3 regions of the Streptomyces sp. NPDC004134 genome follow, and region 3 is predicted to be linked to each of the others. Evidence: riboswitches for the same ligand, from Rfam matches in the RefSeq annotation. Region 3 holds a riboswitch; each other region holds the start of a gene.
The links. A riboswitch is a leader RNA that binds a small molecule or an ion and turns the genes downstream of it on or off. The one in region 3 is predicted to bind thiamine pyrophosphate.

Region 1 (9,721 bases), on a different contig from region 3:
GGATGAACAGGATCAGGATCGCGAAGCTCACCGCCAGCGCCGCGAGCGCCGCCAGCCCGCGCAGCCGCCCCACGACGACCACCGCGACCGCGAACAGCAGCGCCAGCGCCGTCATCGGCACGGTGCGCACCACGTCCGAGACGGCGTACTGCAGCTCGCGCGGCGCCTTCGGCGAGTAGGAGACGACGAGTTCCTGCCCCACCTCGTACCGCCGGGACGCGTCGGGCGCGACGATCTCCGTGAAGGTCCGCCCGGCGTGCTTGCCCGACGTCACCTCGATCGTCGCCTGCTCGCACACCGCGTCCTGGTCGGGCCGCGGCTCGTCGGTGCCGCCACCGCCGCCCGGCGGCCCCTGCTCCTGGATCTGCGCGCCCACGTCCGCGCACTTCACTTCCTCGACCTTCGTGACCTTCGCCCGCTGCCGCTCCTGGTCGAAGCCGATGCCGCTGCGTTCGCCCGCCGGTTCACTCCCCGGCCACAGCGCGATCAGCCCGGCGAGCACCGCGAGCGCGAACGGGACGAGCACCGCGGCGATCACCCTGCGCAGCCGGTGCGAGGCGGGCGGGGCGGGGGCGCCGTGGTGGTGGCTGTGCGAATGTGTCACGGCCAGATCATCGCAGGAGTGCTCCGGGGCCCTCTTTCGTACCGGTGCGTGCAGCGGTTAGCGTGGTCGGCGAACTGCACACCGCGGGAGCTCGGAGCACCGGGCTGAGAGGGCGCTGACGGATCCGGATCCGGACCGAGGCTGCGCCGACCGCCGAACCTGTTACCGGGTAATGCCGGCGTAGGGAGTGGGTCTCCATGACCGTTTCGGATGCACGTACGCCCGCCACCGGGGACTCCGCGGAATCTGCGGAAGCCACCGCGATCGGCTGGCACAAGGACCACATCGAGCACCCCGCGCGGCCCGACATCAGGGTCCCGGTGCGGCGCGTGCACCTCACGAACGGCGACGACGTGACGCTGTACGACACGTCCGGGCCGTACACCGACCCGACCACCGACACCGACGTACGCCGCGGGCTCACCCCGCTGCGCGACAACTGGATCATCGCCCGCGGCGACACCGAGGAGTACCCGGGCCGTCCGCCCCGCCCCGAGGACGACGGCCTCAAGCACACCTCGCCCCGCGGCGGCCTGCGCAACCTCGACGCCGTCTTCCCCGGCCGCCCGCGCCAGCCGCGGCGCGCCCGCGGCGGCGCCGTGACGCAACTCGCGTACGCCAGACGCGGGGAGATCACCGCCGAGATGGAGTTCGTCGCGCTGCGCGAGCGCGTCGAGCCCGCCTTCGTACGCGACGAGATCGCGGCCGGCCGCGCCGTGCTCCCCGCGAACGTCAACCACCCCGAGTCAGAACCGATGATCATCGGGAAGAACTTCCTGGTGAAGGTGAACGCCAACATCGGCAACTCGGCCGTCACCTCCTCCATCGAGGAGGAGGTGGAGAAGATGACGTGGGCCACCCGCTGGGGCGCCGACACGGTCATGGACCTGTCCACCGGCCGCAACATCCACACCACCCGCGAGTGGATCCTGCGCAACTCCCCCGTGCCCATCGGCACCGTGCCGCTCTACCAGGCGCTGGAGAAGGTCGACGGCCGCGCCGAGGAACTGAGCTGGGACGTCTACAAGGACACCGTCCTCGAACAGTGCGAGCAGGGCGTCGACTACATGACCGTCCACGCCGGCGTCCTGCTGCGCTACGTCCCGCTCACCGCCCGCCGCAAGACGGGCATCGTCTCCCGCGGCGGCTCCATCATGGCCGCCTGGTGCCTGGCCCACCACCGGGAGTCGTTCCTCTACACCCACTTCGACGAGCTGTGCGAGATCCTCGCCGCGTACGACGTGACGTTCTCCCTCGGCGACGGCCTGCGGCCCGGCTCGATCGCCGACGCCAACGACGAGGCGCAGTTCGCCGAGCTGCGCACGCTCGGCGAACTCAACCGGATCGCGAAGTCCCACGGCGTGCAGACCATGATCGAGGGCCCGGGACACGTCCCGATGCACAAGATCAAGGAGAACGTCGACCTCCAGCAGGAGATCTGCGAAGAGGCCCCGTTCTACACCCTCGGCCCTCTGGCCACCGACATCGCGCCCGCCTACGACCACATCACCTCCGGCATCGGCGCGGCGATGATCGCCTGGTGGGGCACGGCGATGCTCTGCTACGTCACCCCGAAGGAACACCTGGGCCTCCCGGACCGCGACGACGTCAAGACCGGCGTCATCACGTACAAGATCGCCGCCCACGCCGCGGACCTCGCCAAGGGCCACCCGGGCGCCCAGGACTGGGACGACGCCCTGTCGGACGCCCGCTTCGAGTTCCGCTGGGAGGACCAGTTCAACCTGGCCCTGGACCCGGACACGGCCCGCGAGTTCCACGACGCGACCCTCCCGGCGGAGCCGGCGAAGACGGCGCACTTCTGCTCGATGTGCGGCCCGAAGTTCTGCTCGATGAAGATCAGCAGAAGCATCACGGAACGCTTCGGCTCGGACGACCAGGCGGAGTTGACGGCGGAGGAGATCGAACGGGGCATGCTGGAGAAGTCCAGGGAGTTCGCGGACGCGGGCAACCGCGTCTACCTGCCGTTGACCGACTGAGCCCGATGGCGGGAGGGGCAGGAGCCGTGCTCCTGCCCCTCCCGCCGGCATGGGCCCGAGGAGCGGACCGGCAAGCCGGCCCCGGTACGGTGAAAACCGGCGCCGATCCCGGTGGACGACAGGGCCTTCCGCCCGTGCGAACGAGCACATGCTTAGGAGTGTCAGCATGGAGGTGACCGCCGGGACCCTGGCAGCCAAGGCTGCCGGACCAGTGGCTGCTCGCTTGGTCAGCAAGCTCTTCACCGCTCCCGCGGGAGCAGGGTTGGTGGACAACCCCGTACGCATCGCGGGCAGGCTCACCTTCAAGGGGGAGAAGCGAACCCTCGCGGAGAAGGACATCCAAAGGCTTGTCAGTACGCTGGTGAAGCGCACGGTCGAGTCCATGCCGCGCGAAGTGTCGTCTGCCGTGACCGGAGAGCAGGACGCGGTGGCGGATCGCCTCACCCGAACTCTTCTCGTGCTGGGTGAGATCGATATGGACGACGTTCAGGCGGTGCAGCTCGGCTACGAGCAGTTCGCCGCAGAGCTGCGGCGCGCCGCCCCCCGCGCGGCCCTCAGTCTGTCCGCTTCCGGTGAAGCGATGTACGAGTCGCTGCTCGAACTGTCCTGCCTGCACATCCTCCAGTTCTTCTCCCAGCGCTCGTCGTTCATTCAGAGGACGCAGCTAGAGCAGTTCCGGGCCATAGCTGCACAAGCCCGTCAGATCGACCTGCTGCTGGATCGCATCCCCAGCCGGGATCGCGCAGACGTGAGCTTCGAGAGAGATTACGCAGAGGCCGTCAGAGCAGACCACGGGAAGGTGAGGATCTTCGGCCTCGACCTGGGCAGGGCGCACGGGCGCGGGTGGAACCTCGACACCGCGTATCTGACTCTGGAGGCTACTTCTTCCCGGGAGTCCGACGCAGGTGACCCGGAGATCCTGGCCGGCGAGCACGGACCCTCATCAGCGTCTCGGCACGACCGCCGGGAGCGGATAGATCAGTTGCTCGCCGACAAGTCCCGCATCCTGTTGCGCGGCCAGGCGGGCGCAGGGAAGTCGACACTGATCCAGTGGCTTGCTGTCGGTGCGGCAACCGGGTCCTTCGCAGAGGAGCTGTCTGCCCTCAACCACCGAGTCCCCTTCGTGCTACGGCTGCGCAAGATGTCTCGGCAGGGAATTCTGCAGCCACGCCCTTCTCAGTTCCTTGAGGTGGACGATTGCCTCAGAGCCGATAGTCAGCCGGACGGCTGGGCGGATCGCGTCCTTCGTGCCGGGCGGGCCCTGCTGCTCGTCGACGGCTTGGACGAGATCCCGCCGTTCGAGCGTGACGAGGCGAAGGAGTGGATGGCCCGCCTGCTGGAACTGTATCCGCGGACGCTGACGTTGGTGACGGTTCGGCCCTCTGCTGTCCCTGTCGGCTGGCTTGACGAATGGAATTTCGAGGAACTGTCCCTGTGCTCGATGAATGCAGAGGACAGGGAATTGTTCGTGGAGCGCTGGCATCGTGCTGCGCAGACCGTATCCGAAACCGACGGTACAGCCCTCGAGGCGGCGCGTGAGCGCCAGGAACTGACTCGCTTACGAGACGCTCTGCTACGCACCCTCGGTACTTCTCCCGACCTCTCCGCCCTGGCCGACAGCCCACTGCTGTGCGGAATGATATGCGCCCTCCACCGCGAGTGGGACGGCACCTTGCCGAAAAGGCGGATGGACGTCTACCGGGCCGCTCTCAGCATGCTTTTGGTGCGGCGGGACCAGCAGCGCCGGGTGGGGGCTTCCGAAGGCATGCGGCTGGCCGAGGAGGAGCAGCTCGCCATGCTGCAGCGCATAGCCTCCTGGCTCGTCCTGAACGGGCGGGTGGAAGGAGAGAAGAGCCACGCCGAGGGGCAGATGGCTCGACTGCTGCCCACGCTGCCCGAAGTCGAGCGGCAGTGCACGCCGCAGGATGCGTTCAACCACCTGCTGAACAGGACCGGCCTGCTGCGCGAGACCAGCGTGGATACCTTCGACTTCATCCACCGGACGTTTCAGGACTACCTGGCCGCCAAGGAGTTCAAAGAGGAGCGCAACTTCGGGCTACTCAGCAGCAAGGCAGGTGACGATCAATGGGCGGACGTCATCCGGATGGCGGTGGGACACTGCGATCCGAACGACCGCTCGCAACTGATGAAGGAGATCCTCGACCGCGGCGACAGCGTCGAGGAGGCCGAAGAAAAACGGCGAATCCATCTTCTGCTGGGCTCCTGCCTGCCGTATGCCTCCCGCCTGGACGGTGAGGTACGCAAGGCTGTTCTGAGCCGAGTGGGGAAGTCGTTGCCGCCTCGAGCGCAGGAATGGCTGCAATATGCCATGGTGGGGGAGCAGATCCTTCCCGAACTGCGCAAGTTCGCAGCCGAGCATACCGACTGGGGCTGGCTGCCGAGTACCGCCGTGCAGGCGGCGGGTAGCGACTCGCTGCCGCTGCTGAGGGACCTGATGTCGGTCTGCTCCTCTCGAATGCGCACCCGTATCGCCCACCAATGGCACAACTTCGATACGGCAACTTTCGCCTCGGAAATCCTTTCAGGCCGGGACCTTTCCTCTGTGCAGGTCGATGTCGGTAATGTGGAGCAGCTTGCCGAGATCCCCTCTCTCGGGCCCGTAGAAACCCTTATCTGCAATTCTTCCATCCCGCAGCGGGAGCTTTCTTCTCATCTGCTGCGTTCGCGCGTATCCTGGCTCGTGCTTGGCGACAATCAGGTGGTAAGCGATATTTCCTTCCTTGGCGACATGCCCGATCTTTGTTCGGTTACGATATTCGGATGCCCGCGCGTCGGTGACCTGTCGCCCTTGGCCGGTATCGGGCTTGGTAGCCTCTACCTCGATAGGCTGGGCGCAGAGGTCGACTGCGGTACCGTGATGGGCATTGCCCGGGGGATTGACCAGTTGCGAAACCTGGGTATGCAGATGCCCTCTCTCCGTGGATTGACGGGCATGTCGCCGATTCCGCAGGTCGAGCAGCTTCTTCTTTACGGTGTGCGGTCATACGAGGACGTCGGTCTCATTCTGCAGGCTTTTCCTGCAATTACTCGTTTGTTTATCCAACTCAAGGATCCCTGTGATCCCCTGGATCTCAGTCCGCTTGCGGTTCGGCCCGAATTGGACCTCGACATTCCGTCTGCCGGAACTGCAGGGATCGAAGTGCTCGGCCGGGAGAACTTTCCGGACGCACGGCTGTCGCTTGATCCTCCGGACGCATCGTAGGCATTCCGATCGCGGCGCCGTCGTCATACGGGGAGACGGTGTAGCACTCCGCGAGCGCGGTCGAGGCGTTGGCGGCACGGACTTCACCGGCGGAAGCCGCTCTCGTAGCGGGTGGCGGCCTGGTGTGACGATCCCTTGCCGCGGTCTCGGTTCGTGTCATGGCCGCGACTACACTTTCTCTCTTGCGAACGTGACCAGGGGGAGGGCCCGTTGGCCGTGGAGGGGGAGACGCCGGGCGGGTCCGCCGCGGGCGAGGGTGCGGACATCCGGCCCCTTCAGGAGGACGATCCGGCGGCGCTCGGCCCGTACACGCTGCTGGGGCGGCTCGCCACCGGCGGGATGGGGCGCGTCTTCCTCGCACGTTCCGCAGGCGACGGCTCCCTGGCCGCCGTCAAGACCCTGCTCGCCGAAGGCGAGATCGACGCCATCGTCCGGCGGCGCTTCGCGCGCGAAGTGAAGGTCGCCCGGCGGGCCGACGGCGTACGCACCGCGCGCGTCCTCGACGCCGACCCGGACGCGCCCTGGCCCTGGATGGCGACCGAGTACGTGCCCGCCCCCTCGGTGGCGGAACTCGTACGCCGTGCCGGGCCGCTGGCCGGGACCGGGGCCCGGTGGGTGACGCGGGGCGCGCTGGAGTCGCTGGCGGAGCTGCACCGGCAGGGCATCGTGCACCGGGACGTCAAACCGCAGAACCTGCTGCTCGAACTCGCCGGCCCCTGCCTCATCGACTTCGGTATCTCGCACGCCGCCGACCTGACCCGCACCCAGCTCACCCTGGGCACCGTCGCCTTCACCTCCCCCGAGCAGGCCGTCGGCGAACCGTCCACCGCGGCCTCCGACGTCTACTCCCTCGGCGCCACCCTCTTCCACCTCGCCGTCGGCCGCCCGCCCTATCCGGCGGACACCGAGATGCTGCTGCTGCTCACCTACGTGGCCGAGGGCCGGACCGACCTGGCCGGGTTACCGGACGAACTCGCCCCGGTGGTCCGCGCCTGCCTCGCGCTCTCCCCCGCCGACCGGCCGCGGACCAGGGAGCTGCTGGACCTCTTCACCTTCGAGCTGGCCGAGTTCCCGACGGTGCCGGACGCGAGCGGGTGGCTGCCGGCACCGTGGGCGCGGCTGATCCAGGGGTACGCGCGACAGGCGCGGACACTGGCGGCGGACCCGCGGGTGCTGCGGGAAGGCGGTGAGGGCCCGGAGTGGCCGGGGCCCGAGGGCGGGGGCCGGGCGCGCCGCAACTGCCGCCGGAGACGGTGCGGGAGGAGACCGTGCGGGGTGAGACCGTACGGGAGCCGGCGGGTACGGTGCCGGAGGCGACGGCCGTACGGGAAGCGCACCACCCCGGACCGCAGCCGGAGCCGGAGGCGCGGCGCGTTGCAGGTGGCGCGGGGGACGCACACGACGTGCCGGACGGGGAATCCGACGGGCCCGGCCGGGGCGCGCGGGTCTTCGTCCGCTCCGTGCAGGCACTCATGGCCTCACTCCTCCTGCTGCTCGCAGGCGTCGGCGCGTACAGCTACTACCGGTCCGAGCAGTCGCGCGAACCCGACGCCACGGACCGCGCGTTCGCCGACGTGGCGCCGGGCGAGTGCGTGCGTACCGGCCTGGACCCGGCGCGAGGCTGGACCGCCGAGGCTCCCGAGACCGCCGCCTGCGGCACGGGACCCGACGCGCCCTGGAAGGTGACCGCGACGGAGGACGGCGGCCTCGTCCAACGCTGCATGGGCACCGACGCGGCGGTGGCGTGGAGCCGGCAGAGCGACGCGGGTGTCGTCAGCATCTGCCTGGAGCGGCGGTTCACCGAGGGTGAGTGCGTGATCGGGGCCGCACCGCAGGACGGGTCCCTTCTCGACGTCACTCCCCTCACCGACGACGCGGTCTTCGCCACCACCGTCGGATGCGCCGACACCGTCCCGGAGGGCCGCGCGGTCCTGCGGGTACTGGCGCAGGTCCAGGGCGAGGACCGGTGCCCCGGGACGACGCAGGTGCGGTACCTCTTCACCGAACGGGGGCGGACGCTGTGCCTGACCTCGGCGTGACCCCCGGCCCGCTGCACCGGGCCGACCCGCGGCACCTCGGCCCGTACCGGCTCGTCGCCCGGCTCTCCGCGGGCGGCATGGGCCGCGTCTACCTCGCCGTCGAGACCGCCACCGGCGAACTGGCCGCCGTCAAGACCCTGCTGGCGGAGGGCGAGGCCGACGACGCGGACCGGGCACGGTTCGCCCGCGAGGTCGGCGTGGCACGCCGGGTGGCCGGGCGGCACACCGTGCGGGTACGTGCCGCCGACCCGGGGGCCCCGCGGCCGTGGCTGGCGACGGACTATGTATCGGCGCCCTCCCTCGGCGAACTCACCGCGCGCGGCGGTCCCGCCGACCCCGCCACGGTCGCCCGGCTCGCCGCCGACTGCGCGGCAGCCCTCCAGGCGCTGCACGACGTCGGCGTCGTGCACCGCGACCTGAAGCCGCAGAACGTGCTGCTGCCCGCCGACGGCATCCAGGTCATCGACTTCGGCATCTCGCACGCCACCGACCTGACGCGTACCCGGCTGACCCTCGGCACCCTCGCGTACATCGCCCCGGAACAGGCGCGCGGCGAGCCAGCGACCCCGGCGTGCGACGTCTACGCGCTCGGCGCCACGCTCTGCACCCTGGCCACCGGCCGGCCGCCGTGCCCGGACACCGGCGATCCGGTCCGGCTGCTGGCGCTCGTCGCGCGCGGCGCGGTGGACCTCGGCGCGGTGCCGGAGCCGCTGCTCGGCCTCGTGCGGCCCTGCCTGGCGCTCGACCCGGCGGCCCGGCCGGGCCCGGAGGCGCTGCGGGCGCTGGCGGAGGAGGCGGGCGCGGCCGCCGGTGCCCCCGGCTCGTCGTGGTCCGGCATGCCGGACCGGTGGGCGGGGATCGTGCTGGCGTACCAGCGGCAGGGACGGGAGCTGACGGAACGGTACGGGGCCGGGGATACGCGCGCGGCGCCGCCGCCGGGGGCGGGCGTTTCCGCTCCGGTGGCGACAGGGGGGCCCGTACGGGAGAAGCCGGCAGCGCGGGAGCCCACGCCGGAGGCGGCGGCCGTGGATCCCGGTGCCGCCGGAGACGGTGCCCGGGCCCCGCACCCGCAACCCGCCGGGCCCGCCGCGGCCTTGGAACCGGATCCCGGCCCGGGTCCCTGGCCGGGTCCCTGGCCGCGTCCCGGGCCGGATTCCGGGCTCCAGCCCCGTGCCGCGCGGCGCTTCGCGGGGCTGACGCCGCGGGGATGGCGGGCCGCCGGCAGCCTGGTCGGCAACTGCGCCGGGCTCGGCTTCCTCGTCCTCGGCCTCCTGGCCGTACTCGCCACGATCATCGCGATCGTGGTCGCCCTCGCCGCAGGGTGACCCGGCGGCCGGTGCGTCGGGCACGCCCGGAGGCGTACGCGCACGGGAGCCCACTACATCCGGTCCGCCGCCCGGAGATACAGGCCCGCGAGGCGCGGCAGGCGTTTGTGCATCTCCCCGTCGTCGTCGAAGTCGAAGTCCTCCCCCATGTCCGGTGCCGCGCCGACCTCGCCGTCCGCCGGCCGGTACTCCGCCCACGCCTCGTGGAAGGCGTCCCTGCTGCCCGTCAGGCGCTCGAAGGCGGTGCCCGCCGCGTAGTTCACCTCCTCGTGGAAGAGGATCTCGTCGTGGCCGTCCCGCGCGGCCTCGGCGACGGCCGGGTGCCCGGCAAGGCTGTCCGGCGCGGCCGCGGCGCGCTCGTACCACTCGCGGCCGAGGGATATCACCCCGGCGCGGAAGTCCATGAAGCTGTCGTCCGAGCAGCCCCCGCCGATGAGATACGCGGCCGCCCACACGTCCCAGCGGTACAGGGCACCGTGCACCTCGCCGAACCGCTCCGCATACGCCAGGATCTCCAGCCGGGGGAGCCCCGC
Region 2 (9,721 bases), on a different contig from region 3:
ACGGCCACGGGGCGCCGACCAGGGGGCTCTTGTCGACGAATCAGGGCATTTGGGGATGAGGCGGGCGAGGGTGAATCCGTCTGCGACACTGGTACGGCTATGCCGAAGCCAGGAGAGCTCACCTTCGCCGTCCCCCGTGGTGCCAAGAAGCCGCCGCGGCACCTAGCCGACCTCACCCCCGTCGAGCGCCGCGACGCCGTCGCCGAGCTGGGGGAGAAGCCGTTCCGTGCCACGCAGCTCTCGCGCCACTACTTCGCGCGCTACGCGACCGACCCGGCCGGCTGGACCGACGTGCCGGCCGGGTCCCGGGCGAAGCTCGCCGAGGGGCTGCTGCCCGAGCTGATGACCGTCGTACGGCATCTGAGCTGCGACGGCGACACCACCCGCAAGACCCTGTGGCGGCTCTTCGACGGCACGCTGGTCGAGTCGGTGCTCATGCGCTACCCCGACCGCGTCACCATGTGCATCTCCTCGCAGGCCGGCTGCGGCATGAACTGCCCGTTCTGCGCCACCGGCCAGGCCGGGCTCACCCGCAACCTGTCCACCGCCGAGATCGTCCACCAGATCGTCGACGGCATGCGCGCCCTGCGCGACGGCGAGGTTCCCGGGGGCCCGGCGCGGCTGTCGAACATCGTCTTCATGGGCATGGGCGAGCCGCTGGCGAACTACAACCGCGTGCTGTCGGCCGTCCGCCGCCTCACCGACCCCGAGCCCGACGGCCTCGGGCTCTCCCAGCGCGGCATCACCGTCTCCACCGTCGGCCTCGTGCCGGCCATGCTCCGCTTCGCCGACGAGGGCCTGAAGTGCCGGCTCGCCGTCTCCCTGCACGCGCCCGACGACGAGCTGCGCGACACCCTCGTGCCCGTCAACACCCGCTGGCAGGTCCGCGAGGTCCTCGACGCCGCCTGGGAGTACGCCGCGCGCTCCGGCCGCCGCGTCTCCATCGAGTACGCGCTGATCAAGGACATCAACGACCAGGCATGGCGCGCCGACCTCCTCGGCCGCCTCCTCAAGGGCCGCCGCGCGCACGTCAACCTCATCCCGCTCAACCCCACCCCGGGATCCAAGTGGACCGCCTCCCGGCCCGAGGACGAGCGGGCGTTCGTCGCCGCCCTGGAGGCCCACGGCGTGCCCGTGACCGTACGGGACACCCGGGGCCAGGAGATCGAGGGCGCCTGCGGGCAGCTCGCCGCCTCCGCGGCCGACACCACCGCCTGATACCGTTCATACGTACACACCGACAGGGGAGCGCTCGCAGCGCTGAGAGTGCGGCACCGTCAAGGCCGCAGACCCTCGAACCTCGCCCAGGTCATTCTGGGTAGGAAGTTCGGTCGAGACTCTGCTGCTGCCCGGGCTGCCCGCCGCCACGAAAGCAGCCCGATGAAGCGCATCGTCACCACCGCCCTGGCCGCGTCCCTCGCCCTGGGCCTGGCCGCCTGCGGCTCGGACTCCGGCGACGGATCCGGGTCCGGCTCGGGCGACAAGAGCGTCACCCTCGTCACGCACGACTCCTTCGCCGTCTCCGACGACGTACTGAAGGCGTTCGAGAAGCAGTCCGGGTACACGGTCGACATCCTCAAGGGCAAGGACGCCGGCTCCGCCGTCAACCAGGCGGTCCTGTCCAAGGACAACCCCCAGGGCGACGTCTTCTTCGGCATCGACAACACCCTCCTCTCCCGCGGCCTCGACAACGGCATCTTCACGCCGTACGAGGCGAAGGGGCTCGACCGCATACCCGGGGAACTCCAGCTCGACGCGGACGAGCACCGCGTCACCCCCGTCGACTACGGCGACGTGTGCGTCAACTACGACCGCGCGTACTTCGAGGAGAAGAACCTCGACCCGCCGCAGACCTTCGACGACCTCGCCGACCCCCGCTACAAGGACCTCCTCGTCACCGAGAACGCCGCCACCTCCTCCCCGGGCCTGGCCTTCCTCCTCGCCACCGCGGACGCGTACGGCGAAGAGGGCTGGGAGGACTACTGGGGCAAGCTGCGCGACAACGGCGTCGAGGTCGTCGACGGCTGGGAGCAGGCGTACTACGAGCGCTTCTCCGGCGCCGGCAAGGGCGACAAGCCGCTCGTCGTCTCGTACGCTTCCAGCCCGCCCGTGCTCGACATGGAGTCCCAGCCGAAGGAAGCCACCACCGGCGTGTCCACCGGCACCTGCTTCCGCCAGATCGAGTTCGCCGGGCTGCTCGCCAACGCCGGCAACGCCGAAGGCGGCAAGGCCCTCATCGACTTCCTGATCGGCGAGCGGTTCCAGCAGGACATGCCGCTGAACATGTTCGTCCACCCCGTGCGCGAGGACACCGCGCTGCCCGAGGTGTTCACCCGCTACGGCGAGGAGATCGCCGACCCCCACACCCTCGACCCGGCGACCGTCGACGGCAACCGGGAGCAGTGGATCAAGACGTGGACCTCGCTGGTCGTGAAGTGATCCGGGCCGCGGTCCGCGGCAAGGAAGACACGCGACCGGGACCGGCAACGGGCGCGGGCCGCCGCCGGATACGCGGGGCGGCCGGCCGACTCGCGCTCATGGCCGTCCCCGCCGCGTTCCTCGGCGTCTTCTTCGCCTACCCCGTCGGCGCCATCGTCGCCCGCGGCCTGCGCGAGGGCGGCCGCTGGCAGTTCGGCCGCATCCCCGGCGTCCTCGGCGACCCCGACATCCTCGGCGTCCTGTGGTTCACGCTCTGGCAGGCCGCCGCCTCCACCGGGCTCACGCTCGTCCTCGCGCTGCCCGCCGCGTACGTCTTCGCCCGCTTCGACTTCCCCGGCAAGCACCTGCTGCGCGCCCTGGTCACCGTGCCGTTCGTGATGCCCACCGTCGTCGTCGGCTCCGCCTTCCTCGCGCTCACCGGCCGCGGCGGCGTCCTCGACGGCTGGTGGGGCGTACGGCTGGACACCACCGTGTGGGCCATCCTCCTCGCCCACGTCTTCTTCAACTTCGCGGTCGTCGTACGGACCGTCGGCGGCCTGTGGGCCCAGCTCGACCCGCGCCAGGAGGAAGCCGCCCGCGTCCTCGGCGCCGGCCGCCTCGCGGCCTGGCGGCACGTCACCCTGCCCGCGCTCGGGCCCGCCGTCGCCGCCGCGGCCCTCATGGTCTTCCTCTTCACCTTCACCTCCTTCGGCGTCATCCAGATCCTCGGCGGCCCCGCGTACGCCACCCTCGAAGTCGAGATCTACCGCCAGACCGCCGACTTCCTCGACCTGCCCACCGCGGCCGTCCTCTCCCTCCTCCAACTCGCCGCCGTCGCCGCCGTCCTCGCCGTGCACGCCTGGACCGTGCGCCGCCGCGAGACCGCGCTGCGCCTCGTCGCCCCCGAGACCACCGCCCGCCGCCCCCGCGGCGCCGGCGAACGCGCCCTCCTCGGCGGCGTCGTCGCCCTCGTCGCCGTGCTGCTCCTCGCGCCGCTCGCCGTCCTCGTCGAACGCTCCTTCGCCACCCCCGGGGGCCACGGGTTCGGCTTCTACCGCGCGCTCCAGGAGAGCGACGGCACGTTCGCCGTCCCGCCGCTGGAAGCCGTCGGCAACTCCCTCGCCTACGCCGCCGTCGCCACCGTCATCGCCGTCGTCGTCGGCGGCCTCGCCGCGGCCGCCGTCACCCGCCGCGCCGGTCCCCTCGTCCGCGGCTTCGACGCGCTGCTGATGCTGCCGCTGGGCACCTCCGCCGTCACCGTCGGTTTCGGGTTCCTCATCGCCCTCGACAGCCCGCCGCTCGACCTCAGGTCCTCCTGGATGCTCGTGCCGCTCGCGCAGGCGCTGGTCGGCGTCCCCTTCGTCGTACGGACCATGCTGCCCGTGCTGCGCGCCGTCGACGACCGGCTGCGGGAGGCCGCCGCCGTGCTCGGCGCGTCGCCGCTGCGGGCCTGGCGGGAGGTCGATCTGCCGCTGGTGCGGCGGGCGGTGCTCGTCGCGGCCGGCTTCGCGTTCGCGGTCTCCCTCGGCGAGTTCGGGGCGACCGTCTTCATCGCCGGGCCCGACCGGCCGACGCTGCCCGTCGCCGTCGCGCGGCTCCTCGGCCGGGCCGGGGAGACCAACTACGGGCAGGCGATGGCGCTGAGCACCATCCTCATGGCGGTGTGCGCGGTGTCGCTGCTGCTGCTGGAACGGGTCCGCAAGAACCAGGCGGGAGAGTTCTGATGCTCGTACTCGACGACGTCACCGTGCGCTACGGCGCCCGCGCGGCGGTCGACAGAATCGCCCTCGACGTCTCGGACCACGAGATCGTCAGCGTCCTCGGGCCCAGCGGCAGCGGCAAGTCCACGCTGCTGCGGGCGGTGGCCGGGCTGCAGCCCGTCGCCGGCGGGCGGGTGCTGCTCGGCGGGCGGGACCTGGCCGGGGTGCCGGCGCACCGGCGCGGCGTCGGGCTGATGTTCCAGGACCAGCAGTTGTTCCCGCACCGGGACGTGGGCGGGAACGTGTCCTTCGGGCTGCGCATGCACGGGGCCTCGCGGGCGGCGGCCCGGGAGCGGGTGGCGGAACTGCTGTCGCTCGTCGGGCTGCCGGGGGCACAGCGGCGGGCGGTGGGGGCCCTGTCGGGCGGGGAGCAGCAGCGGGTGGCGCTGGCGCGGGCGCTGGCGCCGTCGCCGCACCTGCTGATGCTGGACGAGCCGCTGGGGCAGTTGGACCGCTCGCTGCGCGAACGGCTGGTGGTCGAGCTGCGCGAGCTCTTCGGACGGCTGGGCACGACGGTGCTGGCGGTCACGCACGACCAGGGGGAGGCGTTCGCGCTCTCCGACCGGGTGGTGGTGATGCGGGAGGGCCGCGTGGCGCAGACCGGCACGCCGGTGGAGGTGTGGGAGCGGCCGGCGGACGAGTTCGTGGCGCGGTTCCTGGGGTTTGCCAACGTCGTACGGGGGACGGTGCGCGGCCCGGCGGCGGAGACGCCGTGGGGGCGGGTGGGGCTGGCTGACTCCGGGGTGTCCGGGGAGCGGCCGCTGCTGGTACGCCCGGCGGGGGTGCGGGTGGGCCCCGCGGATACGGGGCTGTCCTGCGCGGTGGTGGGGCGGACGTTCCGGGGGGACCACGTGCTGCTGACGCTGCGGCCGGACGCGGGACCGGAGCTGGAGTCGTCGGTGGCGCTGCGGGGTGCGCCGGAGGTGGGGGACCGGGTGGGGGTGGAGTTCGACCCGTCGGAGGTGGTGGTGCTCGGAGGGTGAGGATCCCCGCACCACCACCCCCCGCGGGGCGCTACGGCGTGGCCAGTGCCGTGGTCGGGGACAGGCGGCTCGCGTGGAGGGCCGGGTAGAGGCCCGCCAGGGCGCCTACCGTCAGGGTGGCCGCCAGGCCGCCCGCCAGGGTCCAGGGCGGGATCACCGGCGGCCACGACTGCGACGCCGCGTACGACGCCGTCACCCCCGCCCCCAGGAGCGCGCCCGCCGCGCCGCCCAGCGCCGACAGCAGCAGCGACTCCGCCAGGAACTGCGTGCGGATGTGGCCCCGGGTGGCGCCCAGGGCGCGGCGCAGGCCGATCTCCGCGCGGCGTTCCAGCACCGAGATGACCATCGTGTTCGCCACCCCCACGCCGCCCACCAGCAGCGCCACCGCGCCCACCCCCAGCAGCAGCCGCGTGAACGCCTCGCCCGCCGCCCGCTTCGCCGCCAGCGCGTCCGACGGGCGCGAGACCTCCACCTCGTTCGGCGCCGCCGGGTTCGCGGTCGCGCCCAGCACCGACTGGACCTCCTCCACCGCCGCGTCCGCCGACCTCGTGTAGACCGTCGTCGCACGGCCGTCGAAGCCCAGCCGGTCCCGCGCCGCCTGCCACCCCACCAGCGCCCCGGTGTCCAGCTCCGGTGCCAGCGGCGCCGGCTCCAGGATCCCCACCACCGTGAACCACTCCCCGCCCACCAGCACCCGCACCTCCGGTGCCGCCCGGCCCACGCCCAGCCGCTCCGCCGACGTCGCGCCCAGCACCACCGCCGGATAGCGCGCCGTCGCCGCGTTCAGCCACGTGCCGGTACGCAGCCGCGCGCCCGTCGCCGCCGGGAGGCCGGTGCGTACCGCGTACGCGGCCAGGCCGCCCGTCTCCGCCTCCGGGATCCGGTCCGTGCGGTAGACGTGCGCGTCCGGGACCCGGCCGATCGCCGACACCGACGCCACCGGGCCGATCCTGGCCACCATGGACTCCGCCCGCGCCGGCAGCTTCGCCTCCCCGCCGCTCATCGTCCGGCCCGGCGAGACCGTCAGCAGGTTCGTGCCGAGCGAGGCGAGCGTACGGTCCAGATCCGCCCGCGAGCTCGACGAGATCCCCACCACCGCCACCATCGCCGCGATCCCGATCGCGATCCCCAGCGCCGACAGCACCGCCCGCAGCGGCCGCGTCCGCAGCCCCACCGCCCCGCCGCGCACCACATCCCCCGGGCGCAGGCCCGCGGGTGGCATCTCCTCGGTCGTTCGCTCCGTCATGTCCCCGCCGCCCCCTCCTGCTCCAGCCTGCCGTCCCGCAACCGCACCTGCCGCGGCAGCGCCGCCGCCAGCTCCCGTTCGTGCGTGATCACCACCACCGTCGTCCCCGCCCCGTTCAGCTCCCGCAGCAGCTCCACCACCCCCGCGCCCGACGCCGTGTCCAGCGCCCCCGTCGGCTCGTCCGCCAGCAGCAGCGGCGGGTCGCCCGCCACCGCGCGGGCCACCGCGACGCGCTGCCGCTCGCCGCCGGACAGCTCGTGCGGCCGGTGCTCCATGCGCTGGCCCAGGCCCACCCGGTGCAGCACCCGCTCCGCACGGCGGCGGCGCTCCGCCGGGCGCAGGCCGGTGTAGAGGAGGCCGTCGGCGACGTTGTCGAGGGCCGACGTGCCGCCCGCGAGGTGGAACTGCTGGAAGACGAAGCCGATCCGGTGGGCGCGCAGCGCGGACAGGCCGGCGTCGGACAGCGCGCCCACGTCGTACCCGGCGATCCGCACCCCGCCCGACGTGGGGCGGTCCAGGGTGCCCAGGACGTGCAGCATCGTCGACTTCCCCGACCCCGAAGGGCCGGTGACGGCGACGAGTTCGCCCGCGGCCACGCGCAGGGAGACCCCGGCCAGCGCGGTGACGCCGCCCGGGTAGGTCTTCGTCACGTTCGTCAGCTCGATCACCGCGGCACGCCCACCTTCGTGCCCGCCGTCAGGCCCGGGCCCGAGACCTCGACCCGGCCGCCGGCGAACAGGCCCGTCTCCACCGGTACGTACCGCGTCGTGCCGTCCGCCACCACCTCCACGCCGAAGCCGCCCTCCGCCAGCGCCAGCAGCGCGGCGACCGGCACCGTCAGCACGTTCTCGCGGCGTCCCGCGGTGAAGTCGACGTGCACGCCCGCCTCGTCGTACGCGGACGCCGCCTTCCGCGCCTCCGCGCCTTTCAGCCTCACGACGACCTCCACCACGGTCTGCGCCGCCTCCTCGCCTTCCGCCGGCCGGGTCCGTACGGCCACCTCGCCGACCGTGCCGCGCACCGTCCGCCCGTCCGGCAGCTCCACGCCCACCTCAGCGCCCCGCCGCGCGAGCCGCCGGTCGGCGACGTCCAGTTCGGCGGTGACGGCCACGGCGGTGCCGGTGTACGTGAGGACGTCGGCGCCCGGTGCGACGAGGTCGCCGCGCTGGGCGTCGACGCTCGCCACGACGACCGGGCCCGGTGCGAACACCACCTGCCCCGGCTCCACCCGGCCCGTCGCCCCGGCGCCCAGGTCGTCCTGCCAGTCGCGGACCGCGGCGGCCGTGGCGCCGGAGTAGGCGTCGTCCACGGTGAAGCCGGTGTAGCCGAGGGCGTCCAGGTTGCGCTCCAGTTGGGCGACGTCCGTGCCCTCGGTGCCGGGTGCCAGCGCGCGGTACGCGGGCAGGTCCCCGTACAGCAGGGCCACCGGCTCGTCGTCCAGCTCGTACAGCGCCTCGCCGCGGGCCACCCGCGCGCCCGAGCGCGGCAGTCGCGTCAGCGTGCCGTCGGTGCGGGCGGCGGCGCCGGTGGCCGGGCCGTGGCCCAGCTCCGCGTCGGCGCTGCGGGTGTCGACCAGCGTGTCGCGGGTCACCTCGGCGGTGGCCGGGGGCAGTTCGCCGTCCGCGGCACCGGCCGGGCCGCCGGTGGTGCCGAGGCCGAGTCCGGCCGCCGCGGCGCCCCCGGTCGCGGCGAGGAACACCGCACCGGCGGCGATCCGACGCCGCCTGCGGCGGTGCCGGCCGCGGCGCGACGAAGGCGGGTCCGCCGCCGGTGGATCCGCGGCGGGCGGGTCTCCCGCGGGCGGGTCCGCGGGGCCCGGCTCCTGCCGGGCGGTGGCGGGCCGCGCGGTCACTCGCCCTCCACCTCGTTCGTGGAACTCTCGCCCTCGCCCGCCGGCAGCAGCTTCTCGCACGCCTTCGCCGCCCCGTCGTAGTCCGGGTCCCGCTCGATCGCGCCGTCCATCTGCAGCCCGCCGCCCGGCACCGGATCCGGGAAGTCCGCCACGCCGTTGCCCCGCATGCAGCGCGAGTACGCGCGCAGCTTCTCCTCCAGCTCCTTGCTGATCGGGTCGTTCTTCGAGGTGGTCGCCGGGTCGTACTCCCGGCACGCCTCCATGGCGCGCTCCGCCTTCGCCTTGCCGACGCCGTCCATGTTCAGGTTCACGCCCTGCCCGGGCTCCGGGTCCGGGACGTCCACGCCGTTGTCCCGCAGGCACCGCGCGAACTGCAGCATCTGCTCGTCCATGTCGTCCGCTACCCGGTCCTTCCCGCCGTCCTTCTTCTCGTCGCCGCCCGCCGTCGCCACCGTCCCGTCGCCGCCGCCGCCGGAGCCGCAGCCCGCGAGGGCCAGGGTGAGCGCCAGCGGCAGGGCCGCGAGCGCGGTGCGCGCACGTCGTCGCATCGTCGTCTCCGCTCCTTCAGGGGCGCGGGCCCGAGCCGGCCGCGCCGTACGGCCCGATGCAACGCGGCGGCGCGTTTCCCCGCCGTTTCCGCCGTACGGGCCGCCTCGCCGCACGACTCCGTACGCCGTCTCCTCACGGCGAGGAAACGCGTCGTTCGCCACCATGAGATTTCGAACCCAGCTACGGGAGGCCGACGATGAGGGTGCTGGTCGCCGAAGACGAGCCGGTGCTCGCCGCCGCGGTCCGCGAGTGGCTGCGCGCCGAGGCGCACGCCGTCGACGTCGCGTACGACGGCGCCGCCGCGCTGGAGCGCGCCGCCGTCCACGACTACGACGTCGTCGTCCTCGACCGCGACCTGCCCGCCGTCCACGGCGACGACGTCTGCCGCCGCCTCGTCCGCTCCGGCTCGGCCGCGCGCGTGCTGATGCTCACCGCCTCCGCCGACGTCGCCGACCGCGTCGCGGGACTCGGCCTCGGCGCCGACGACTACCTCACCAAGCCGTTCGCCTTCCCCGAACTCGCCGCCCGCGTCCACGCCCTCGGCCGCCGTGCCCGGCCCGCCGCGCCGCCCGTGCTGCGCCGCGCCGGGATCGCCCTGGACCCGGCCAGGCACGAGGTCGTACGCGACGGGCGCTATGTGCCCCTGTCCCGCAAGGAGTTCGCCGTCCTCGCCGAACTCCTCCGCGCGGAAGGCGCCCCGGTCTCCGCGGAACTCCTGCTGGAGAAGGCGTGGGACGAGCACGCCGACCCCTTCACCGGCGCCGTCCGCCTCGCGGTGCTCAAGCTGCGCCGCAAGCTCGGCGAGCCGCCCGTCGTCGAGACCGTCACCGGCGTCGGATACCGCATCCCATGAGCGGCCCGCGCACCCCGCTCCGGCCGCGGCGCTTCACCCTGCGCGCCCGGCTGACGCTCG
Region 3 (9,721 bases):
GCCGATGACGTTGCGCAGTTCTGCGACGGAGTGGTCGACCGCGGTGAGGTGCGCCACGGGCGTGAGCGTGGTGTCGGTGGCGATGCGCTCGGTGGCGCGGACGGTGCCCTCGCGGGACGAGCCGCCGGCGCCGTACGTCACGGAGACGAAGGTCGGTCGTACGGCCTCGATGCGCCGTACGGCGTTCCAGAGGGTCCGCTCGCCCTTGTCGGTTTTCGGGGCGGCGAACTCGAACGAAAACGACTGCTTGCCGGACGCGAGCAGTTCACGAACAGTGACTGCGCGATCATTCCTGGTCGAAGCGATGCCGGTGGCCATACGCGGCAGGTTAACCGCCTGTCACCTCAGGACCCAAGACGGCCAGCTCGATTGCCCGGCCTGGACCCGGCGCCCCGGGCCGCCCGGACGACTACCGGACGTCACCGTTCCGGGCCGCGCGCAGCCGCCGTACGAACTCGCCCGCCGCAGCTCCGGGGTCCTCCGCGGCGGTGAGGGCGCGCACCACGACGACGCGGCGGGCGCCTGCCGCCAGGACCTCGTCGAGGTTTCCGAGGTCGATTCCGCCGATGGCGAACCACGGGCGGTCGGTGCCGAGCCCCGCCGCGTACCGGACGAGGCCGAGGCCGGCCGCGGGGCGCCCGGCCTTGGTGGGGGTGGGCCAGCACGGGCCGGTGCAGAAGTAGTCGACGCCGGGCTCCTCGGCCGCGGCGCGGGTCTCCGCCTCGGCGTGGGTGGAGCGGCCGATCAGCACGTCCTCGGGCCCGGCGCCCAGGAGGGCGCGGGCGGCGGGCACGGGCAGGTCGCCCTGGCCCAGGTGCAGCACGCCGGCACCGGCGGCGTGCGCCACGTCGGCGCGGTCGTTGACGGCGAGCAGCCGGCCGTGCCGGCGGCAGGCGTCGGCGAACACCTCCAGGTGCGCCAGTTCCTCGCGGGCCTCCATGCCCTTCTCGCGCAGTTGGACGATGTCCACGCCCGCGGCCAGCACGGCGTCGAGGAACTCGGGCAGGTCGCCCTGGCGCGTACGGGCGTCGGTGCACAGGTAGAGCTGCGCGGCGCCGAGCCGCGCACGGGCGTCTGCGGTGGCGCGGGCGGCGGTTCCGGCCGTCATGCGGCACTCCCCCCTCGTACGGTCCCGTACGGTCGCGGGGCCGGACCCGCGACTGCGCGCCCGGCCCCGCGAGGTTACACAGCCAGTGCCTGCGCCCTGCGCTTGACCTCCGTCCCGCGGTTCTCGCGCAGCGCCTGCGCGGGAGTCCCCGGGAGCGAGGGATCGGGGGTGAACAGCCACTCCAGCGCCTCCGCGTCGCTGAAGCCGTCGTCCTTGAGCAGCGTCAGGGTGCCGGTGAGGCCCTTGACGACCTTCCCCTCGCCGATGAACTCGGCGGGCACGTGCAGCGCGTTGTTCTCACCCCGCCGCACCGCGATCAACTGGCCTTCCTTGACCAACTGCCGCACGCGGGTCACCTCGACGCCGAGGTTCTCCGCGATGTCGGGGAGGGTGAGCCAGGAGGGGACGAGAGCATCGATCTTCGCATCAATCTCGGTCACACCCCCCAGCCTGCCATCTCGGACGGCCTGCCGGTACAGGGCAGCGCCAAAGGGAGGCATATCACCGCGAAGCATCCCCGGATGCGGGGGTGCCGACACGGCCCGCGGCGCGCCGGGGGTGTCAGAGCGCGGCCGATTTCAGCGGTACGGCCGCGTCGGCGGCCCGCTCGCGGTCCAGCGCGGCGCCGGCGTGGATCAGCTTGCGCCCCTGGGTGAGGTCCCGCGGCCGGCCCACGGCCAGCAGCGCGATGAGCCGGCCGGCGCGCAGCCAGCACACCGACCACGAGGAGCCGTGCGGGTCGCCGCGCCAGAGCAGCTCGTCGCGGTCCGTGTGGTGGCCGACGTACTGCACGAAGCGGCCGAACTGCTCGGACCAGAAGTACGGTACCGGGTCGTACACCACGCCCGGCGCGCCCGCGATGTCCGCCGCGACCGTCGTCGGGCCCTGCAGCGCGTTGTCCCAGTGGTGGATCAGCAGCCGCTCGCCGTAGCGCGCGGAGGGGAAGGACGCACAGTCGCCGACGGCCCAGACGCCGGGCACGTTCGTACGCAGCCGCTCGTCGGCCCGCACCGCCCCGTCGCCGCCCAGCCCGACGCCGGAGCCGGCGAGCCAGGCCGTGGTCGGGTGGGCGCCGATGCCGACGACGACGGCGTCTGCGGTCAGCTCCGTACCGTCGTCGAGGACGACCGCGACCGGGCCGTCCTCGCCGTCGCTGTCGACGCGCTCGACCCGGCGCCCCGTGAGCAGCCGGGCACCGCTCTCCTCGTACCAGGCGGCCATCGGCGCCGCGACCGCCGCGGGCAGCGCCGCCGCCAGCGGCTGCCCGGCGGCCTCCACGACCGTCACCTCGCAGCCCTGCTCGCGCGCCGCGGTGGTCAGCTCGGCGCCGATCCAGCCGGCGCCGACCACCAGGACCCGGCTGCGCCGCACCAGCACGGCGCGCAGCCGCGCCGCGTCGTCGAGGGTGCGCAGCAGGTGCACGCCGGGCGTGGCGCCGGCCGGGGCGCCGGGCAGCGGGACGGGCGCCGCGCCGGTGGCGAGCACCAGGTTCCCGTACGGCACGGGCCCGGCGTCCGTCTCCAGCACCCGCCCCGCGGTGTCCAACCGGTCGGCGTGCAGCCCCAGCCGGAGCCCGATGCCGTACTCCGCGAAGTCGACCTCGAACGCCGAGCCCTCGGCCTTGCCGAGCAGCACCGCCTTCGACAGCGGCGGCCGGTCGTACGGGTCGTGCGGCTCCGCGCCGACGAGCGTGACGGCGCCGGTGTACCCCTGCTCGCGCAGCGCGACGGCGGTCTGCACGCCGGCCATCCCCGCGCCGACGACGACGGTGCCCGCGGCGGGGTCGGCGGCGCGGCTGGGGCGGCTGGCGGCCCGGCCGGCGGGGCCGCGGTCCGGTTCTGCGTCGGTCACACCGATCACTGTATGCCGCACCCGTCGGCCGCCGCTCGCGCCGGGCCCGCTCGCGAGGCTCCCTTACAGCAGCCGGGCGTACGGAGTTAGGGTGGCCGGGAAGACTCGCGGGAGCCCGGCGCACCGGGCTGAGAGGGGGGCTGGCGGCCCCCGACCGTACGAACCTGATCCGGGTCATGCCGGCGAAGGGAGGGGCGAACGCGCCCATGCAGCCACGCGACACACCCCCGACGGAACCCACCACGACACCTCAGGCGGCGCCCGCGGCGGCACCAACGGGCGCGCCGCGCACGGCGGATGCCGCGTACGACGTCCTCGTCATCGGCGGCGGCGTCATCGGCCTGGTCACCGCCTGGCAGGCGGCCCGCCGCGGGCTGGCCACCGCCGTCGCCGACCCGGCCCCCGGCGGCGGCGCCGCGCAGGTCGCGGCCGGGATGCTCGCCGCCGTGACCGAACTCCACTACGGCGAGGAAGCGCTGCTGGCGCTCAACCTGGCGGCCGCGGAACGCTATCCGGACTTCGCCGCCGAGCTGGCGGAGGCGTCCGGCCGGGACATCGGCTACCGCCGCTGCGGCGCGCTCTCCGTCGCGCTCGACGCGGACGACCGCGCCCAACTGCGCGAACTCCACGGCTTCCAGCAGCGGCTGGGGCTCTCCGCGCAGTGGCTCAGCGGCAGCGAGTGCCGCCGGCTGGAGCCGATGCTCGCGCCCGGAGTACGCGGCGGGCTGCGCGTCGACGGCGACCACCAGACGGACCCGCGGCTGCTGACCGCGGCGCTCGTCACCGCCTGCGAGCGGGCCGGGGTCGCCTTCCACCGCAGCCTCGCGGTACGGCTGCGGCTCGCCGGCGCGGGCGCGGACGAGCGGGCGGCGGGCGCGGAGCTGGCGGACGGCACCCGGCTCGGCGCCGGGCAGACGGTGCTCGCCGCGGGCAGCCGCAGCGGCAGCCTGGCGGGGGTGCCGGAGGCGGTACGGCCGCCGGTGCGGCCCGTGAAGGGGCAGGTGCTGCGGCTGCGGATGCCGGAGACCGGGGCGCCGTTCCTGTCCCGTACGGTACGGGCCGTGGTGCGCGGCAGCAGCGTGTACCTGGTGCCGCGGGAGAGCGGCGAGCTGGTCGTCGGCGCCACCAGCGAGGAGCTGGGCTGGGACACCACCGTCACCGCGGGCGGCGTGTACGAGCTGCTGCGCGACGCGCACGAGCTGCTGCCCGGGCTGACGGAGCTGCCGCTCGTGGAGGCCGGCGCCGGGCTGCGCCCCGGCTCCCCCGACAACGCGCCGCTGCTGGGCCCCACCGCCCTGGCGGGGCTGCACCTGGCCACCGGCCACTACCGCAACGGGGTGCTCCTCACCCCCGTCACCGGCGACGCGCTCGCCGCCGTCCTCACCGGCGGCGAACTCCCCGACGTGGCCCGCCCGTTCGCGGCCACCCGGTTCGGCCGTACGCACCAGCAGCACGAAGGGCGGCAGCACCCATGACCGAGGACACCACGCGGACCCGCACCGGCACCCGAGCCGGCGCCCCCGCCGGCGCACCGACCATCACCGTCAACGGCACGCCCCGCCCGATCGCCGCGGGCCTCACCCTCGACGCCCTCGTCGCCACCCTCACCGCCGCGCACCGCGGCGTCGCCGCCGCCGTCAACGAGGACGTCGTACCGCGCGGCGACTGGCCCACCACCACCCTCGGCGACGGCGACCGCGTCGAGATCCTCACCGCGGTCCAGGGAGGCTGACCACCGTGACCAGCACCGCCCCCGCCCCCGTCCCCGCAGACCTCACCGGCGCGGACCCGCTCACCATCGCGGGCGTCCGCTTCTCCTCCCGCCTCATCATGGGCACCGGCGGCGCCAGCAGCCTGGACGCCATGGAGCGTGCCCTCCTCGCCTCCGGCACCGAGCTGACCACCGTCGCGATGCGCCGCGTCGACCCCGGCGTGCACGGCTCCGTGCTCGACGTGCTGCGCCGCCACGGCATCCGCGTGCTGCCGAACACCGCCGGCTGCTATACCGCGGGAGAGGCCGTCCTCACCGCCCGGCTGGCCCGCGAGGCGCTCGGCACGGACTGGGTGAAGCTGGAGGTCATCGCCGACGAGCGGACCCTGCTGCCCGACCCGGTCGAGCTGCTGGCCGCCGCCGAGACACTCGTCGACGACGGCTTCACCGTGCTCCCGTACACCAACGACGACCCCGTCCTCGCGCGCAAGCTGGAGGACGCCGGCTGCGCCGCCGTGATGCCGCTGGGCTCCCCCATCGGCTCCGGGCTCGGCATCCGCAACCCGCACAACTTCCAGCTCATCACCGAGGCCGCCGGGGTGCCCGTCATCCTCGACGCCGGCGCGGGCACCGCCTCCGACGCGGCCCTGGCGATGGAGCTGGGCTGCGACGCGGTGATGCTGGCGTCCGCGGTGACGCGAGCACAGGAGCCGGTGCTGATGGCGGAGGCGATGCGGTACGCGATCGCCGCGGGCCGGCTCGCCGCGCGCGCCGGGCGCATCCCGCGCCGGCACTTCGCGCGCGCGTCCTCCCCGGGGGCGGGCGTCGCGGAGCTGGGCCCCGGGAGCGGCCGGGACGACGGCCCGGGGCCGGACCCGGAGCGGCCCGCGTTCGCCTGAACTGCCCGGCCCCGTACCGGCACGCCATCGGGAACGTACTGCAGCACAACGGTGACGGGAACGCGTCCCTCACCTCGTAGACTGCGGTTCGTGGACACGACTCTGGACCCGTCCCCCCATCCGCCGGGAGGGTGGGGAGACCCCATGGTCGGGCAGATGCTCGACGGGCGCTACCGCGTCGACGCGCGCATCGCCGCCGGCGGCATGGCCACGGTCTACCGCGCGCTGGACACCCGGCTCGACCGGGTGCTCGCCGTCAAGGTCATGCACCCGTCGCTCGCCGCCGACGCCTCCTTCGTCCAGCGGTTCATCCTGGAGGCCAAGTCGGTCGCCGGCCTCGCCCACCCGAACGTCGTGGGCGTCTACGACCAGGGCACCGACGGCCCGCACGTCTTCCTGGCCATGGAGTACGTCCCCGGCTGCACCCTGCGCGACGTGCTGCACGACCGCGGCGCGCTCCAGCCGCGGGCCGCGCTGGACATCCTGGAGCCCGTGCTCGCCGCGCTCGGCGCCGCGCACCGGGCCGGTTTCGTGCACCGCGACATGAAGCCGGAGAACGTCCTCATCGGCGACGACGGCCGGGTCAAGGTGGCCGACTTCGGGCTCGTCCGCGCCGTGAACACCAACACCACCGCCTCCACCGGCGCCGTGCTCGGCAGCGTGTCGTACCTGGCGCCCGAGCAGATCGAGCGCGGCGCCGCCGACCCCCGGGTCGACGTGTACGCCTGCGGCGTGATGCTCTACGAGATGCTCACCGGCGCCAAGCCGCACGCCGGCGAGCACGCCGCGCACGTGCTCTACCAGCATCTGCACGAGGACGTCGAGCCGCCGTCCGCGGTCGTCCCCGGGCTGCCCGCGCAGTTGGACGACCTGGTCGCCGGGGCCGCCGCGCGCCGCAGCGAGGCGCGCCCCGCGGACGCCGTGGAGCTGCTGTCGGCCGTACGGAGCGCCCGCGCGCAGCTCACCGACGAGGAGCTGGACGCGGTGCCGCCGCAGGCCGTCGCCCAGGAGCGGGACGGCTCCGAGGACCGTACCGCCGTGGTGCCCAGCCCGGCGGCCACGCCGGCGCAGGAGCGGCTGAACGTCACCAGCGTGCTGGAGACCCCCGCCGCCGCACCCGCGGGCACCGCGGGCCACCCGCCCGGCCCGCCCGCGCCCGGTGACCGGCCCGGAACGGGCCGCCCCAAGCCGCGGCTTGGGCTGCTGGCGCTGCTGGCGGCGCTGCTCGTGCTCGGCGTCGGCACGGGCGTCTGGTACATCAACTCCGGGCAGTTCACCAAGGTCCCCTTCGTCCTCGGCAAGACCGAGGCGGAGGCGCGGAGCATGCTCTCCGGCGAGGATCTGGACGCGGACGTCAAGGAGGACTTCAGCGACACGGTGAAGGCCGGCCTCGTCATCCGTACCGACCCCGAGGGCGGCAACCGCATCCGCCAGGGCGACTCCGTGACCCTCGTGCTCTCCAAGGGCCCGGAGATGGTCGAGATCCCCGAGCTGTACGCGGTCCCGCTCGACGAGGCCAGGGACAGGCTGAGCGACGCCGGGCTGAAGCCGGGCGTGACCCGGGAGGCGTTCAGCGAGGAGCTGCCCGCCGGGCGCGTGATCAGCACGGACCCGGAGGATGGCGAGAAGATCAAGGCGGGCCGGGCGGTGGCGATGGTCGTCAGCCGCGGCGCGCCGATCGAGGTGCCGGACGTCGTCGGCGACGACCAGAGCGACGCGGCGGAGGAGCTGCGCGAGGAGGGCCTGGCGGTCGAGATCGCCACGGAGACGGTGTACTCGGAGGAGGACGCCGGCACCGTCGCGGAGACCTCGCCCGAGCCGGGCACCGAGCTGGGCGAGGGCGACAAGGTCACGCTGACGATCTCCAGGGGCCCCGAGCTGCTGGAGGTACCGGACGTGGTCGACATGAGCGTGGACGAAGCCGAGCAGACGCTGGAGGACGCCGGTTTCCGCGCGGACGTGAACCAGATCTTCTTCGGCGACTCCGTCTGGCGGCAGTCCCCTGGCGACGGGGAAGAGGCGCCGCGCGGCAGCGAGATCACCCTCTGGGTCAGGTGACGTGTCCTCCCGTACGCCCGCTGAACCACGCTCCGGCCGGCCGGCCGCCCAGGTCCGCAACCCCGTCGGCAGCCATGTGCCCGTCGCCGGCGGGCTGGCCGCGAAGGGCCTGGCCCACGCGCGCAAGATCGGCGCGGAGGCCGTCCAGGTCTTCGTCGCCAACGCCCGCGGCTGGGCCACGCCGCCCGGCGACCCGGCGCAGGACGAGGAGTTCCGCAGGCGCTGCGCCGAGGACGGCATCCCGGTGTACGTGCACGCCCCGTACCTGATCAACCTCGGCTCGCACACCCCGGCGACCGCGGCGAACTCCGTCGCCTCGCTGCGGCACTCGCTGCGCCGCGGCCGGGCGATCGGCGCCCTCGGCGTCGTGGTGCACACCGGCTCGGCGACCGGCGGACGGCCCCGCGAGACCGCGCTCGCGCAGGTACGGGAGCTGACCCTGCCGCTCCTCGACGAGCTGGGCGACGACCCCGACGCGCCCGAGCTGCTGCTGGAGCCGACCGCGGGGCAGGGCTTCTCGCTCTGCTCCCGGCTGCCGGAGCTGGGTGCCTATCTGGACCTGCTGGACCGGCACCCGCGGCTCGGCGTCTGCCTGGACACCTGTCACGTCTTCGCCGCGGGCCACGACCTGGCGGCCAGCGGCGGCGCGAAGCAGGTGCTGGACGAGCTGGTGGAGGTGGCAGGACCGGGGCGGCTGCGGTTGCTGCACGCGAACGACTCCAAGGCCGCGGTGGGATCGCGCCTCGACCGGCACGAGAACATCGGGGCGGGGCAGATCGGCGCCGAGGCGTTCCGCGAGCTGATCCGGCATCCGGCGACGGCCGGGGTGCCGCTGATCATCGAGACCCCCGGCGGCGGGCCGGAGGGCCCGAAGGCGGCGGCGGACATCGCGCTGCTGAAGGAGCTGCGGGAGCCGGCGGGGCCGTAGCGGGGCCCGCGGGAAGGGCTAGAGGTCCGGGCCGTCGCCCGGTTCCTCCTGGTACGAGTAGCGCTGCTCGCGCCACGGGTCGCCGACGTTGTGGTAGCCCCGCTCCTCCCAGAAGCCGCGGCGGTCGGCCGTCATGTACTCCACGCCCCGCACCCACTTGGGGCCCTTCCACGCGTACAGGTGCGGCACCACCAGGCGGACCGGGAAGCCGTGCTCGGCGGTCAGCGGCTCGCCGTCCTTGTGCGTGGCGAAGATCGTCCGCTCGTCGGCGAAGTCGGCAAGACGCAGGTTGGAGCTGAAGCCGTACTCCGCCCAGACCATCACGTGCGTGACCTCGGGCGCGGGCGGCGCGAGCGCCAGGAGCGTACGGGCCGGCACCCCGCCCCACTCGGCGCCGAGCATGCTGAACTTCGTCACGCAGTGCAGATCGCCGACCACGGTCGCGTACGGCAGGGCCGTGAACTCGTCGTGCGTGAGGGAGCGCTTCGCGCCGTCGGCGGTGGCCCCGAAGATCTGCAGCTCCCAGCGGTCGGGCTTGAACCGCGGCACCGGGCCGTAGTGCGTCACGGGCCAGCCGCGCTGCAGCCGCTGGCCAGGAGGCAGGTCCCCCTCGTGGCGCTCCGACTGACCCATGACCCCATGGTGGCAGACGCTTGCGCATGGTCATGACCGGGGGCGGGCAGGCCCGGACGAGGGCAACCCGGATAAGCCTGCACTTACTGGATCGTCCGGGCCCCGGGTGCGAAGATGCGCCCTGACCTGCCCGACCCACGCGGAGAGGAGTCCCGGCTATGCAGGGCGACCCCGAGGTGCTGGAATTCCTGAACGAGCAGCTCACGGCCGAGCTGACGGCGATCAATCAGTACTTCCTGCACGCGAAGATGCAGGAGAACTTCGGCTGGACGAAGCTGGCGAAGTACACCCGGTCCGAGTCGTTCGACGAGATGAAGCACGCGGAGATCCTGACGGACCGCATTCTGCTGTTGGAGGGGCTGCCGAACTACCAGCGGCTCTTCCACGTCCGGGTCGGGCAGACGGTCACCGAGATGTTCCAGGCCGACCGGCAGATCGAGGTGGAGGCGATCGACCGGCTGCGCCGCGGGATCGAGCTGATGCGCGCCAAGAGCGACATCACGTCCGCGAACATCTTCGAGGCGATCCTGGAG

Region 1: linked by a shared signal. The riboswitch ahead of thiC (phosphomethylpyrimidine synthase ThiC) and the one ahead of thiO (glycine oxidase ThiO) in region 3 are both predicted to bind thiamine pyrophosphate.
Region 2: linked by a shared signal. The riboswitch ahead of ACFYVJ_RS20795 (thiamine ABC transporter substrate binding subunit) and the one ahead of thiO (glycine oxidase ThiO) in region 3 are both predicted to bind thiamine pyrophosphate.

The regions. Positions count from the first base shown of each region.
Region 1 covers NZ_JBIAMS010000005.1:248,861-258,581, forward strand. The annotation lists gene ACFYVJ_RS09855 (YibE/F family protein) at 1-604, opposite strand, end outside; TPP riboswitch at 678-809, shown strand; gene thiC (phosphomethylpyrimidine synthase ThiC) at 802-2,601, shown strand; gene ACFYVJ_RS09865 (NACHT domain-containing protein) at 2,768-5,824, shown strand; gene ACFYVJ_RS09870 (serine/threonine-protein kinase) at 6,041-7,510, shown strand; gene ACFYVJ_RS09875 (hypothetical protein) at 7,507-7,863, shown strand; gene ACFYVJ_RS09880 (protein kinase) at 7,845-9,188, shown strand; gene ACFYVJ_RS09885 (DUF4240 domain-containing protein) at 9,242-9,721, opposite strand, start outside.
Region 2 covers NZ_JBIAMS010000016.1:78,493-88,213, forward strand. The annotation lists gene ACFYVJ_RS20785 (hypothetical protein) at 1-59, shown strand, start outside; gene rlmN (23S rRNA (adenine(2503)-C(2))-methyltransferase RlmN) at 100-1,218, shown strand; TPP riboswitch at 1,233-1,343, shown strand; gene ACFYVJ_RS20795 (thiamine ABC transporter substrate binding subunit) at 1,381-2,439, shown strand; gene ACFYVJ_RS20800 (ABC transporter permease) at 2,538-4,142, shown strand; gene ACFYVJ_RS20805 (ABC transporter ATP-binding protein) at 4,142-5,161, shown strand; gene ACFYVJ_RS20810 (ABC transporter permease) at 5,193-6,407, opposite strand; gene ACFYVJ_RS20815 (ABC transporter ATP-binding protein) at 6,404-7,075, opposite strand; gene ACFYVJ_RS20820 (peptidoglycan-binding protein) at 7,072-8,259, opposite strand; gene ACFYVJ_RS20825 (hypothetical protein) at 8,256-8,807, opposite strand; gene ACFYVJ_RS20830 (response regulator transcription factor) at 9,005-9,661, shown strand; gene ACFYVJ_RS20835 (sensor histidine kinase) at 9,658-9,721, shown strand, end outside.
Region 3 covers NZ_JBIAMS010000029.1:42,611-52,331, forward strand. The annotation lists gene metF (methylenetetrahydrofolate reductase [NAD(P)H]) at 1-318, opposite strand, end outside; gene thiE (thiamine phosphate synthase) at 410-1,108, opposite strand; gene ACFYVJ_RS29160 (Rv2175c family DNA-binding protein) at 1,183-1,548, opposite strand; gene ACFYVJ_RS29165 (NAD(P)/FAD-dependent oxidoreductase) at 1,670-2,968, opposite strand; TPP riboswitch at 3,057-3,167, shown strand; gene thiO (glycine oxidase ThiO) at 3,166-4,434, shown strand; gene thiS (sulfur carrier protein ThiS) at 4,431-4,691, shown strand; gene ACFYVJ_RS29180 (thiazole synthase) at 4,697-5,569, shown strand; gene pknB (Stk1 family PASTA domain-containing Ser/Thr kinase) at 5,714-7,627, shown strand; gene ACFYVJ_RS29190 (deoxyribonuclease IV) at 7,629-8,555, shown strand; gene ACFYVJ_RS29195 (sulfite oxidase-like oxidoreductase) at 8,574-9,188, opposite strand; gene bfr (bacterioferritin) at 9,347-9,721, shown strand, end outside.